2 regions of the Peribacillus sp. V2I11 genome follow, and region 1 is predicted to be linked to the other one. Evidence: riboswitches for the same ligand, from Rfam matches in the RefSeq annotation. Region 1 holds a riboswitch; the other holds the start of a gene.

What was found. Region 1 has a riboswitch for ZMP and ZTP ahead of QFZ73_RS16650 (phosphoglycerate dehydrogenase). Riboswitches for the same ligand answer to the same signal wherever they lie in the genome.
Region 2: another riboswitch for ZMP and ZTP. It lies ahead of QFZ73_RS07930 (glutamate/serine transporter AimA); the one in region 1 lies ahead of QFZ73_RS16650 (phosphoglycerate dehydrogenase).

What each region holds. Positions count from the first base shown of each region.
Region 1 is NZ_JAUSYW010000001.1:3,405,002-3,412,509, forward strand. It holds gene blaOXA (class D beta-lactamase) at 1-606, opposite strand, end outside; gene QFZ73_RS16625 (alpha/beta hydrolase) at 806-1,453, shown strand; gene QFZ73_RS16630 (iron chaperone) at 1,556-1,945, shown strand; gene QFZ73_RS16635 (PTS sugar transporter subunit IIA) at 2,034-2,525, shown strand; gene QFZ73_RS16640 (VOC family protein) at 2,633-3,049, shown strand; gene QFZ73_RS16645 (GNAT family N-acetyltransferase) at 3,132-3,647, opposite strand; ZMP/ZTP riboswitch at 4,041-4,119, shown strand; gene QFZ73_RS16650 (phosphoglycerate dehydrogenase) at 4,257-5,456, shown strand; gene QFZ73_RS16655 (hypothetical protein) at 5,713-5,880, opposite strand; gene QFZ73_RS16660 (hypothetical protein) at 5,877-6,038, opposite strand; gene QFZ73_RS16665 (hypothetical protein) at 6,329-6,811, opposite strand; gene QFZ73_RS16670 (FixH family protein) at 7,046-7,471, opposite strand.
Region 2 is NZ_JAUSYW010000001.1:1,641,144-1,648,651, forward strand. It holds gene QFZ73_RS07910 (LLM class flavin-dependent oxidoreductase) at 1-65, opposite strand, end outside; gene QFZ73_RS07915 (LysR family transcriptional regulator) at 199-1,110, opposite strand; gene QFZ73_RS07920 (hypothetical protein) at 1,601-1,813, shown strand; partial or broken gene QFZ73_RS07925 (FAD-binding oxidoreductase) at 1,929-3,277, opposite strand; gene QFZ73_RS07930 (glutamate/serine transporter AimA) at 4,165-5,757, opposite strand; ZMP/ZTP riboswitch at 5,810-5,888, opposite strand; gene QFZ73_RS07935 (amino acid permease) at 6,480-7,508, opposite strand, start outside.

The DNA of each region.
Region 1 (7,508 bases):
TGCTTCTTCATTGATCATGATTCTCTTTACGGTTCTCATATGCTGCTTATCGATAGGCAGTTTTTCCTCTACAAGGTTTTCGATGAATTGGACTTGTTCCCGGGCAGAAATCTTTATGCTGCTATCGAGCCAGAACTGATCGATCCCGCCGGAGATATCATGATTGCCGTAATCGAGCAGGTTCACATATTGCTGCATGTTTTCCGCCCCGATATCGCGGGCCATTGCTTGATAATACCAGATCACAGAATGCCTCATGGCTGAAGCCAGTGTATGATCTCTGTTCCAATCTTCAAATTCCCTGATTACGCCATCCCAGCGCTTCACTTCATATTCATCGCTCACCGCTTTTGTCTGTAAGCCGATTAATGCATTCGCGACTTTGAATGTCGATTCTGGAGTGTAGCGTACCTTACTTCTCTGTTTGTTATAGATAAACATTTTATCATTTTTTAAGTTTTGAAGTACCATCGTACCTTCCGCACCATCGAAAGACTCCCCGATATCCAGTTCTTTCACCTTTTGATCGTTGGCACTTGCATGAATCGTACTCATGGAACCAGTGACTAGCAGGACAAGAATGAAACATAACACTTTGATTTTCATTACACACTCTCCTTCAGGGCTGGATTGATCGATTAACAGAGTAATTTCCATAAAATAGGTTGATAGCTAAAGTATACCTATTCCAAATGAAAAACGAAACCTTATTCTTGGATTCTGTTTAGATAGTATCGATCAAGGAGGAATACAGCGGGTAGCTAATGAATATATAGAGCAAACGATAGAATGGGAGGAATCTATCATGAAGGTTAACCAAAAAACAATAAATAGTAATGAAAAAGAAATTACATACACACATATTGAAAACGGAAGTCCAGCCATTTGTTTTATGTTTTCAGGTGCGGGGTACACGTATGAGAAGCCGTTATTCTATTATTCGACGATGATGATGCTTCAAAATCAGTATGATGTCGTGCATATTCATTACGCTTACGACCAGGATATTTTCAAGCATCCATTGGTAGATATCACAAAAGTGATCGTTAATGATATGAATCCCGTCATTACGGAAGTACTTCAAAATCATGAATATCAAGGAACAGTGTTTCTAGGCAAATCACTTGGTACCATACCCATCATCAACGGAATCATGAAAAGTGAGCGGTTTATGAATGCCAAAATGATATTGCTCACGCCGCTATTGAAGTTCGATTCGATTTTTGAAGGGTTATTGAGCAGCAATCATTCAGCACATATAGTTATAGGAGAAAAAGATCATCATTATTATGTTCCAGGTAAAATTGAAAGGATTGAAAGTAAAACGAACATAAGCATGGATAAAATCCTGCATGCCAACCATTCCTTGGATATTGAGCCTTTGAATACTTCGAGGTCGATAACCATGCTAGAAGGTGTAATGAATAGAATGGAAGGGTTCTTAAAAAAATGACTCTCTTAATATAGGTTAGCGAACTGACGGGTGCTCGGGTTGGTGGGGGAGGGAAATGTTATAATAAGTGTATTGTAGTTTGGATTGATGAAAGGAGAAATGATGGAGGGGACCCATACATTTCATTCGATTGATGAATATATTTTACAATTTCCCGAAGAAGTTCAGGAGATATTAAAAACGTTAAGAAAAGTCATAAAGGATGCAGCTCCGGATGCAGAAGAAAAGATCAGCTATCAAATGCCTACCTTTGTTTTATTTGGAAATCTGGTACATTTCGCTGCCTATAAAAAACATATAGGATTCTATCCAACTCCTAGCGCGATCTCTGCGTTTGAATCTGCTTTATCTGAATATAATTGTTCAAAAGGGGCCGTTCAGTTTCCACTAAACAAGCCAATTCCTTATGAATTAATAACCGAGATTGTTATATTTAGAGTGGATGAGAACAAAAAAAAGAAAGCAGAAGGTAAATCAAAAACGAAAAAATAAAACCAATTATTATCAGAATTAACGAAATATTCAACGTTTCTTTGTGAGATGTAAGGATTCAAGACCGAAAGAGAAGGGTGGAATTATCATGTTCAAAAAATTATTCAGTAAAAAAGAAAGTGTGGAACAACTGCTGGCTCCTATAAATGGACAAGTAATAAATATTGAAGATGTTCCGGATCCGGTGTTTTCCGGTAAAATGATGGGGGACGGAATAGCGATTCTTCCTGAGGAGGGGTTGGTCGTATCTCCAATCGATGCAGAAGTAATCCAGGTTTTTCATACTAAACATGCTCTAGGCCTCCGCACAAAGCATGGCATAGAATTGTTGATTCATATTGGATTAGAAACGGTTAACCTTGAAGGTGAGGGATTTGAAGTCCATGTCGCAGAAGGGCAAAGTGTAAAAGCAGGAGACAAGCTTGTTACATTTGATATCGATTTTCTAAAATCCAAAGCCCCAAGCATCGTAACTCCGATCGTTGTCACGAATGGCGAGCTAGTTGAAAAACTGGAAAAAACAAATAGTACCCAAGCAAATATTAATGTAACGGAGATAATGAGTGTTTATTTGAAGTAAAAAGAAAGATTCCATGGTGACACTCCTTTTTTGCTGCAAGCAGGATAATCGAAAAATGCAGCGAATAGTAGGTGAGTGAACAAATAAATCAAGCGAGGGTGAAGTGGATGGGAGTTCAAGCAGAAAAGATCTTTGTAAACTTGCCTGTTAAAGATTTGGATGCCTCAGTGGAATTTTTCACAAAGGTCGGCTTTGAATTTAACGAGCAAATGACCAATGAAAATGCGACATGCATGGTTATCAGCGAGTCCATATATGTCATGTTATTGGTGGAAGATTACTTTAAAACGTTTACCAAGAAGGAGATCCCGGATTCTGCATCGAGTACGGAAGCCATCGTCGCCCTGTCCGTTAAAAGTAAGGAAGAAGTCGATGAGATCGTGAATAGGGCACTGGATGTTGGCGGAAAGCCTTTTAATGAAGCCATTGATCATGGTTTCATGTACGGTTGGAGTTTTCTGGATATCGACGGACATTCTTGGGAAGTATTTTACATGGACGAAAGCGGATTCAATCAAAATTAAATCAAAAGCAAGGCACAATCCTTCACGAAGGATTGTGCCTTGCTTTTGAAGTGTTAAGTTAGCGATCTTACCTGAAGTTCATTCATGACAATACTGGGCTAATGTCTTTCCACTCATAAACCAATAGTTTCAATTCAGCATCAGCCATTTTGATTTTTTCGGTTTTAAGCAATTCAGCACCAAATGCCTCATAGAAGTATCGAGAATCATTATCCTCAAGCACCTCTACGAAAATTGTCTTAAATCCCAGTTCTTCGAATTTAAAGAATAATTCTTTGATGAGTTTCTTACCTATCCCCATTCTTTGAAAATTTTCGAGGATATATATCGCAGTTAAATCACCAGAATCCTCAACTTGATTTTTTTCCCTTTTACCGCCACTTATAAATCCTGCTATTTCTCCCTCGTTATTTTCTGCAACATAAATATAATTTCCTTCACCGGATATATTCTTTTTCCATAATTCTGTCCTCTTCTCATAAGACAGATTATCTAAAAAATCCATCGGCATTATATCTTTATATGTAGATCGCCAGCAATCCACATGGACTATTGCTATCCCTTCCGCATCTGCAACCGTTGCCTCCCTAATTAGCATATTAGTTCCTCCTTTTTAAGTTTGCTATACTCCTTGTTTTTTACTAATATTATCCATTTCGCAACTAATTGGCCCGAAATAATCATCCATTAATTCTTGGAAAATAAACTAGATAAAAAACACCTTGGAAATTATATGTAAGCCATTCATTAAAGAATGAAAGATCCAGAATTTTAACATGTATGTCACAGAATATATTCTGGAAATTTATTCCGATTGAAACAGCCATGTTTCGGAGATAAAACTATAGTTTTCGTCGATATATTCCTATTTTCGGAGATAAAACTGTAAGTTTCGCAACCATGGTGAGTTGTGAATTCTGCAAAAAAAGAGATAAACCTTTAAAATGATATTGAAGATTGCTGAATAATTTGATAGAATAAAATAAATGAAAAGACTATGTGCAACTGGCGAAACACGGATAACCGTGAGGGAACACATAGTGTCGTAGCCGTTCGCCTGGGCAGAGGTAAGGGATTTTATCCCTTGCCTCTTTCTGTATATTAACAGATAGTGAAGGTTTAAAGTATGCAGATTTTCATGGGCTTAAAAATCTTGTCAGTATTTTGAAATTTCAAAACTATCATAATCAAAAGAGGAGCAAACAAAATGAGCACACTACTTTTAGAAAAAGTCAAAACGATCAAAGCGTTAAATAATATTGCCGAAAGCGGGCTAAATGTATTCAACAAAGGCGATTTTAAAGTCGACAATGACAGTGAAAACCCTGATGCGATCGTTCTTCGCAGCTTTAACATGCATACTATGGAATTCGGCGATCAGTTAAAAGCAATTGCAAGGGCAGGTGCAGGAGTCAATAATATTCCGGTCGAAAAGTGCACAGAGCAAGGAATTGTCGTTTTCAATACACCTGGAGCTAACGCAAACGCTGTAAAGGAAATGGTGCTGACGTCATTAATGGCTTCATCTCGTAACCTGTTTGCCGGTGTGGCCTGGACAAAGACGCTGGAAGGCGAAGGAGAACAAATTCCAAAGCTTGTTGAAGCAGGAAAGAAACAATTCGTTGGTAAAGAAATCAAGGGAAAAACTCTTGGCGTAATCGGTTTGGGAGCGATCGGTGCACTTGTAGCGAATGATGCCCTGGATTTGGACATGGATGTCATTGGGTTTGACCCGTTCATCTCTGTTGATACAGCTTGGAATTTGTCCCGCAATGTACAGCGCGCCATGACGATTGAAGAATTGTTTGCAGAATCTGATTATATTACCGTACACGTTCCATTAACAGACGACACAAGAGGAATGTTTAACCAAGAAACGTTCAGCATCATGAAGCCGGGCGTTCATATCTTGAATTTCTCACGCGGCGAGCTTGTGAATGAAAATGATATGCAAGCTGCACTTGAAAGCGGAAAAGTAGGCAAGTTCATTACAGACTTCCCGAATGAAAACGTGTTGAAAATGAAAAATGTCGTTCCAATTCCGCATCTTGGTGCCTCTACGCTAGAATCAGAGGAAAACTGTGCCATCATGGCTGCTCGTCAGTTGAAGACCTTTTTAGAAACAGGGAACATCAAGAACTCTGTGAATTTCCCTAATACTTCCCTTCCTTATACAGGAAACCGTCGTGTGGCAACTTTCCACGAAAACGTTCCGAACATGGTTGGGCAAATCACACTGGCTGTATCAAGCTTTAATCTGAACATCGCTGACATGGTTAACAGAAGCCGTGGGGGATATGCATATACGATCATCGACATTGAAGGTGAAGTAAACGGCGATATCATTCCTGGCTTGGAAGAAAAAATCAAACAAATCGAAGGCATCGTTACAACTCGCCTCATCTAATTGGAACCGGAAGAAAGATGATAAATACTGAAAGCCTCAATCCTTTTAAGGAGTTGGGGCTTTTTTTAGGTTTTTGAACAAAAACAAGCCACTTATTGTGGACCATATTAAACGGACTCACGTGTTGAGAACCTAGGGATTACAACGAACTCAGCCTGGCATGGGTTATGCCACGCAGCTTGATACATTCAGTTGAAGTCAAAACTTTTTTCATCACGATTTGCTTAGCATCGAAATTCTCCAAGATAAAAATCTGTCATGGTTTCACCTCCGTTTTTTCTTCATAATGTACAAACAACATCAAGTAGATTGCAAATAGAAGATGCAAATAAAGTGGAATATTCTTATCGTTTTGAATGGCAACGAATATGTAAATTCCATATAGCAATATTGGAATGGTTAAAAGGATTCTGAGCTTAGTCATATGCCATCCTCCCATTTATCCTCAAATATTAATACATCAAGCATTTGAGCCACTTGAATATCCTTTTCTGCTATTGCATGTATTAAACTTATACAATCATTTTCCCTGAGAACATCTGCTGATAATTGTAAATCCATGGTCATTACTGCTGGTTTCATAGTTTCATCCTCCTAATTCACTAAATATTCTGTCACTTCCGTTACTACAATAGTATGAAGTACAGGGAAAATGCTGTCAATCTATATTCCATCTGTACTCATTTTGAGTTGATTGATTCAAAAGTTATCTACCAAAATCACTATCTCATATATATCTACTTAGTGAGATAGGCAAAATGGCACCTTTCTTTATTCAGAAGGCACCCCAACTCCTCTAAGTAAAAGAATCGTCCCTATGAAATACAGAGACGATTCCTTATTAAACACCTTTTCTACACAAATGGATGAACCTATATTGTTCTTCCCCAAAAATTCTGATGCTGATGAAGGATATTCGTAGTTAAAAAAGCTCCAACAGGAGGTAATTGCGTGGAATAGGCATTACCGCTAACAGGATATTCATTCAGAGCTATATCGGTAGTGGCAATCCACGATCCAGACTCACCTGCTTGTAGAGAGGGAGGTTTCATAAGAAACCGTCCTTGTAGAATGAAATGTCGAATCCTGATCTGGAGATCATCAATTATGGTTAAGTTGCCAGAGAATGTGGCATAAGGTGAATCAAATGAGATTTGTTTGGTGCTTTCATTCCAAAATCCATTAATCGGGATGGGTGTACCACGAAAATTAACCGTACCAACCACCCTGTTATCTGTAATGGAGTTAATGGTAAGTGTGCCCCAAATCATCGTTCTGCCAGCTATTGAAGAGTGGATACCCCATACAGATGGGAATGGAAAGCTAATTGAAGCAGTTCCCTGTGAAGTTACCATTGCTATGCCCTCCCTTAAAGGTGGTTTATGTTCTGAGGAAGCTTCCTTATTTAAAGGAACAATCCAGTATATGCAGCAAGAGCAGAATAATCCAATAAACAAAGGTGAAGTATTACATCCCTGCCTGTAAATGCATTCTCTCCGATCCATAAAAATATCCAGCAAAAAACTTGGTAAACAAACATACATAAAAAACCCGGTCTTCAATTGAAGACCGGATTTCAAATATATTTATTAATGATGATGTTCATGGTTTTCTTCTTGTTTTTGGTACCCTCTTTGCAAGAATCTCAATTCACTTTCAGACAGTTTTCCTACGATAAACTGTTTTATAGGCATAATGATTGAACCATCGTTACTCGCATGTACTTTTATATAGTATAGGCCATCACTATCAAAGTTTTTACTTAAAGTATAAGTACCGTTTCCCTCTTCCTCAGCTTGTTCCATACTATATTTGAGAGAGCCATCTTGTTTCCATATCTCAAAATGAACAAAATCTGCGTTTTCAACCTTTTTGCCACCTTGAGTAAGAACAACCTTCATGGTCTCCTGTATTTTAGCTGAAAAGGATGCTGGTATAATTATTTCCGCTTCAAGTGGTGTCTCTTCTTTGTATAGAGTAGTGACATCCTTTTCAAGTGAACAAGCACTTAGCAATAGGCTGAAAATAAAGATTAAAGAAATACATATATTT
Region 2 (7,508 bases), 1.8 Mb from region 1:
GCATCAAATGCTGAAGCTCCTGGAAATATCGGGCTCTGGTCTAAAATGCCAAGCTTATAATTCATATTCTCTCCTCCGCCTTAATTCAAAGTTTGCTTATGCGAATAATTATATTTCGACTTATCCTATCACCTTAAACATGCTAATGGCAATGGTCTAACTAATAGAAAAAAATATTGTATTGATAGAAAATATCTATCAATTCGATTGTATCTGTAATGGCTGATGGTTTTTCTCAAATTTCCGAATTGATAAAAGAATGTCTTTCCATAGTAAGGGTGATTCCAACCCGTGATTTAAATGCGTTAGATAGATGTGCTGCTTTATCTTGATTAAATGTGACACATCCACTTCAACCAGAGTGCCCTGTTCTAACTCTTTTTTAATACATAAGTACGGTAAAAATCCGATACAGCTTCTGCTAAGAATTAGCGACTTCGCCACTTCCAGGTGATCAACCTGAAATTCAATGCGCGGCTCTACATTAGATACTTCAAAAATTTTATGAACGTGGTTCCAGTCAAACGCACCACACTCAAAAAACACCAACGGCTCCAATGCTAATTCCTGTACTGTTAGCTCAGTTTGAAGTTGAAATGGATGTCCTGGATACACGACTAAACGAATCGAATTATCAAGGGTTTTGTAATTTTGCAGACCACTATGTGTAACATCCTTCATAAAGGCTATATCAACCTGTTTCTGAAGCAATTTTTCCATTAATGCATCATTTGTTGCTGAAATAAATTTAAAGCGTAAATTGGGGTTTTCCTTTTTCCATAGAGGAAGAGCATATGGAATAAAGTATTGCGATGTAATGATATTAGCCCCTATGGTTATTTCCTCCAGTTCGCTTCCTGTTTTCAACTGCTTTTTCCCCTGGTGAAAGGTACGAATAATTTGATCTGCAAATGGAATGAAGGCTTTCCCTTTTTCGGTTAAAATAATCCCTCTCCCTTGCCTCTCAAATAGTACTGAATCGAGTTCACTCTCAAGGGTCTTAATTCTTGCCGAAACAGTCGGTTGTGATAAAAACATTGCCTCTGCGGCTTTATGAAAACTATTAAGGTGAACAACATACATAAAAGCTTCAATATGATCAATATTCATCTTGCCAACTCCTCTTTCCAAAATGAACGCAAAAAGCTCCTGTTCGCTTATCGCGTTCAGGAGCTTTTGGTTGTCCAATCAGCTCTTCCTCTTATAATGATTCTTTCTCCGATTTTAATCTTATAAAACCAATAAGTAAAGTGTAATTTAACTGAACAACCAACAAGTAACGATATATTTATTGCGATTTCATACAACATGATATTCAAGGAAGGTAATACTATTTATGCAGATGAAATTTTAAGGATTCTAAGTAAATAAAACTAATAATTTCATTCTCTTTCTGCCTGTTTTTCACTCCTAAGGGTGTATCTATTTTACGAATTTGTATTTCCATAAATTTTGCATAGTTTTTTTTAATTGTTTATCCCAATGGACTTGGCCGTTTCAGTCCATCCTGTCTACGTTATATTTTTTTCTCCTTATAAAAAAGAAAAGAAAGGTCATCCTAATGGAGTAGTTCAAATAATGACATAAGGAGTGAAGCAATATGCCTCAACAACAAATTGATGTCAATCAATTAAACCAAGCAAAAGCAAACGTTACCCTTACTCAAACTTTACTTAGTCAAGCAATTGAAAAATCTTCGTCGGACCCAACTTTGGCACAGGAAGCAATTAAACAAGCTGCTTCGGAAATCGCACAAGCCCAATCATATGTAAGTCAAGTATACAGTGTAGCACAAACTCAAAAAACGGAGTAAATTAAGAACAGAATGTCACATAAGCTATTTGTTAAGAGGCCTATATCCTTAAGCGGAATAGGCCTTTTAGTTACTCACAGTTTAACCTTATAAAATGGGAACGCCCCTGTTTTTCTTAAAACCACCTATTATAAGGCGGGATGCTTTGAGGGAATTTAAACGTATTAAACGGGTCATATTCAGTTTTAACTTCTCGAAGCCGTTTAAAATTCCCCCCATAATATGCTGTTGGCCAATCTTTGATTTGCCGATCAGGCCAATTCACATAGTCACCAGTCGTATACGGTGATAAGGCATTCCTTAATTCTTTGATCCAGCGTATGTTTTCCCGTTCTTCTTCAGGGTTGATCCATGTAGCTTGTACTCCTGAGCAATAATGGCGTCCCGGTAATAGAAAGCCGTTTCCATTGGGTTGACCTGGCCTGCTGCTCCTCCAAGGGATTGGTGCCAAATGGCTGCATTTTCATTTGGAGCGTTTTCCAAAAAATGCTTCATCGTCAAGATTGCTTGTTGTGAAAAAGGTTTTTCAATAAAAGATCCTGACTTCTTACGATGGCCCGGTCGATTTCCACTCGGATCATCAAAGAATCGTACAGCATCAATGTACGGGACTTCCTTTATCATGACATTTATTGGTGAACCAGTTTTCGTCAAAGGTTTTAGAAGCTGCTTTAACCTATATGACGTTCCGACAAATTCACCTTGAGCGATAATTTGATTTACTTCCTTTGACTTAAATTCTATTTCTGATGTTAGTCGTTCATCAGTGTAAGGGGCCCAATCCTGCCAGGCATTAAATATCTCTTCAAAATCTTCCCACCCCCATGTAACGGAAAAAACCGATACCCTGGATACTGGGTGAACCCTGAAAGTAAGAGAAGTGACTATGCCAAAGTTCCCCCCTCCGCCCCCGCAGCATGCCCAAAATAAATCACTATTTATTTTCCTATTTGCTTTAATGAGTTTGGCGCCCTTCTTTCCACACGCCCTTACCATTTCTATTTCAACCAGATTGTCACAAGTAAGTCCAAAGTGCCTCGTTAACATACCGATTCCACCGCCGAGCGTAAGTCCGACAAGACCCACATTGCTTTCGGTTCCAGCCGGAATCGTCGTGCCATATTCCCATAACTTATTATATACTTGCCCTAAATCAGCACCGGCTTCAATTTTTGCGATCATTTTTTCACGATTGACCTTGATCTTGTACATTTCACTAATATCAATGATTAGACCGCCATTTACCAATGAAAAATTTTCATAACTATGCCTGCCGCTCCTAACCCGGAAAGATGTATGATTTTCCCGGGCCCACTTCAGTGAATTCAACACATCTTTGGAATTTTGACAAAACACAATGATCTTTGGGAATTTAGGAAAACTTAAATTATTATTTATCCTGGCATGCTCGTACTCAGCATCATTAGGTGTAACGATACGCCCGGTAAGCTTTGTCCTTTCCAAAATATAACCCCCTTTCTCAGATGATGCAGGGAAGATGTTATATACTATGAAAAATCTTTAGGAAAAGACACATTCTATAGGCGGGAAAGGGTTTCAATTAATCTAATTCTTACTTTTACTCCAACATCCGTACCTTAAAAAGTAGGATATAATTTTTTTCTATATGATAGAGCATAATTAACTCGCAAGTTTTCATGATTTACTCGTGAATTCCACCAATTTACTCGCAAAGACGAAAAAAAGACCCAAGCTCAAGCAGCATCCATTGGAATTCCATTATACAAAATTCAGTATCCTTTATATGATGGAAAAGGTTTTGAAAAGGGCCTTATTGACCCCGTGGATTTTTTTGGAAACGGAGGTATCTTACAAATTGCATTTGGAAACCTTTTTCTGGAGGATTGTATCGAGTACAAAAAGAACTTAGTTGAGTCTAATAGTTATGAACTAATCCTTTCTTTAGCCGGAATCAACACGAAACAGATAGTCCAGGAATTTATTGATTTAGGGTATAAAGCAAAAATTGTCAGCATTCGTTTAGATAAACCCGTCCTTCTTTTTTTGGACGAAATCTGGACCAAAAATTTATGGAAAATTCACCAGAGGATGTTGGTCCATGTGGTGAGTTTGGTGAATATCACTCATTCGTATATAACGGAGACATTTTCTCTCATCAGATACGACTAGACTTGGGAGATGAAATGTTTGTACTTCCTGCCAATCCCTTATTCAGCGAGATTCGCTATAAACGTGTGGTAAAAGTTTGAATTTTTCATTAATATTGTCAGGTGTCCCAATTTGCGAACACTTTTTAATAAATAAAAAAAACATGGTCATAAAGTAACCATGTTTTCTTTTTACCCATATAGCTGTGTCTACACTAATAGTTATTTATTGATAAATTCTTTGTTGATTTTTTCGGCCTCAGCCATGTATTCTGTTTTAATCCCGCTCTTAACTCCCCACCAATAGAAGCCAAGTGCCAGACATGCGATGACCACCATATCCCAGCCAAATGTAAGAATATTTTTTCCGCCGAACTTCTCACTTCCAATATAAGAAATCAAAATCATACAACCTAAGTAAAGAAGCATCCAAACACCTGATAAAAATTGTTTTTTGAATCCATTCCATTTATTTTTAGCTTGATAATAAAAGTAAATAGGTAGTCCAATGGCAATGATGAAAACGACTTCTCCTGTTAATGGCCAACGCGCCCAGTATAAAGTAAGCGATGCAAAAACAAATCCACAAGGTGCAATAATAGAAGCACCTTTTAAGTGAAATGGACGGTTAAAATGAGAAGCAGTACGTCTTAATGTTGCCAATGCAACTGGCCCCATGATATACGAAATAAGTGTAGCAACTGAAATCACTTCAGCAAGTACGCCCCATCCGCGGAATAAAAATAAAAAGATAAAACATACGCATAAGTTTAATAACATCGCTGGACGAGGAACACCATAAAGTGGATGTAATGTACCAAAGATATTCGGTAAGTACCCATTTTTCTGCATTCCATAAAGCATTCGCGAAGTTGTAGCTGTATAAGTGGCACCTGAACCAGAGGGTGATACAAACGCATCTACATACAATACAATAGCTAACCAGTTAAGACTAAGAGCAATTGCCAAATCTGCAAAAGGTGAATTAAAATTCAGATGACTCCATCCGTTCACGATCATAGACGGATCGACTGCACCGATAAAAACAACTTGTAAAATAACGTATATAAAACCTGCAATTAGAATAGACCCAATAACAGCAATAGGTATAGACTTATTCGGCGACTTCGCTTCTCCTGCCATATTAACGGGACTTTGAAATCCGTTAAACGCAAACACTATACCAGAAGTAGCTACTGCTGTTAAAACGCTTGCCCAACCATATGGTGCGATTCCTTGAGAACTTGTAAAGTTTTCACCATGAAATCCAGCAAAAAATAACGATCCTGCCATTACACCTGGAACAATTAATTTAAAAATAGTAATAAATGAATTTGCCTTAGCAAAAAGGTTAACTGTCCAATAATTGACGAAGAAATAGAACAATAGTAGTAAAGAAGCTATGAATAATCCTTTGGTCGTCAAGATATTGTTATCAACTAAAGAATGAGACCATCTGGCCCATTCCCAAGGCCACGTACTCATATATTGTACCGAAGCAATTGCCTCAACGGTAATAGTCGAAGCGATGGATATCCAGTTCGCCCACGCAGCTAAAAATCCAATAAAAGAGCCATGAGAATATTGAGGATACTTAACCATACCTCCAGCTTCAGGAAACATTGCCCCAAGCTCTGCGTAAGATAATGCAATAAATAAAATTACAAGCATACCGATAATCCAAGAAAAAATAGCTGCTGGTCCAGCAATCTGGGCAGCTTTCCACGCTCCGAACAACCAACCTGAGCCGATAATAGAACCTATACCTGTCATAGTTAAAGCAAAAGTCCCCATCTTTCTATGCATATTACTCATCTCTACCTACACCTCTTCCTAGGAAAATAAAAAACACTTGATCTATAAATCAAGTGTTTGCCCAGGCGCGCGGCTTATACTCTATATGCTCCCCCATGGTACTCCATGTTGCGCCAGTTACATATAGGAAAATAGCTTTTTTTTTAGTATATAGGATTATTTTGAATTTCACAACACTTGAAAAACATTTATATTTTATCTATAATCTTATTTATCTTTCGTAATTTCCTATCTATATTCATTTTAATTTGAAAAAAACAGGTGAATTAAGGTTTAAAAAACAAACATTCGATTTACAGAACACATGCTACATCAATATAATCATTTTCCCTTTAACATTATACTTGAAAATCTTTAAGAGCTTATACGTGCAAAATAAACCGTTCATATTTTACAAATTATATCCAAACATTCACATAGAGGCAATGCACCAGGTAGTTAAAATTTTATTGGATCTAACAGAGGAAATTCTTGAAATCCTCCATACCTTTATTGAGCATTTTTCTACAATAACTGTTCTTTTCTTCCTCAAAAAAAAGTCATGCACAAGTTGGGAAAATGCCTGAGGGAAGAAAATCTCTCTTTGCTTTGTCCACAATTTATGCACAACTTTAATTAGTGTCTATTATATTTAAGTATGTTAACGTTTCCTTAAACAAGATGATGTCCCTATATCCTTATAAAAGAATAACTCATCTTTTTATTGAAATGGCACGAGGCTTCTAACTGGAAATCTCATCATCGGATTTAACATCCAATGGTGTTCGTTTATCCATTTTCAGCATGTAATAACTTGCCACGACCAAGGCTAGGAAAACGATCCCGACAACCAAGGAAATCCGGGTACTCGGATTGAACCACATACCCACCAGCACCATCAGCAAAAAGGCTATTGTCGCATAGTTACTGTATGGGGCCAACGGCATTTTGAACGGATGCTTCTCCATTTCAGCGGCATTTACCTTTCTGAATTTAAGCTCACTGATAAGCAAGACAAACCATGGAATCATCCCGGGCAATACACTCGCACTGTACACATAAAGGAATAATTGAGGCGGTGCAAGGTAATTCAGGATAACCCCGATGCCCAATCCTAATAGTACAGCGATCGTACAATAAGCCGGCACTCCATTTTTAGATACTTTGGCAAAGATTTTCGGTGCCTGGCCGTTCAATGCCAGTGTGTAAAGCATACGCCCTGCACTGAAAATACCACTGTTGCATCCAGACATTGCCGCAGTGATTACTACAAAGTTAATGATGCCTGCCGCCGCAGTGATACCGACTTTAGCAAAGGTTGAAACGAATGGACTTCCGATATCATCTAGTTTATCCCAAGGATAAACCGTCACGATGACGAATATGGCACCAATATAGAAAATTAAAATGCGCCATATGATTGATTGGATCGCTTTTGTTACGGTCTTCGTTGGATTTTTTGCTTCTCCGGCTGTGATGCCGATAAGCTCAACGCCTTGATAGGAAGCCACGACAAGCGAAAGCGCAAAGAAGAATCCTGTCCATCCTCCCGTAAAGAAGCCGCCATTTGCCCATAGATTCGATAATCCAATCGCATCCCCGCCATTCCCTATTCCAAAGAAGATAAGGCCAAGGCCGGCAATGATCATCAATACAATCGTTATGACTTTTATAAGCGCAAACCAGAATTCAAATTCCCCGAAGGATTTAACGGAAATGAGGTTGGCAGCCCCCAAGATGATCATGGCGACCACACCTGGTATCCAAGCCGG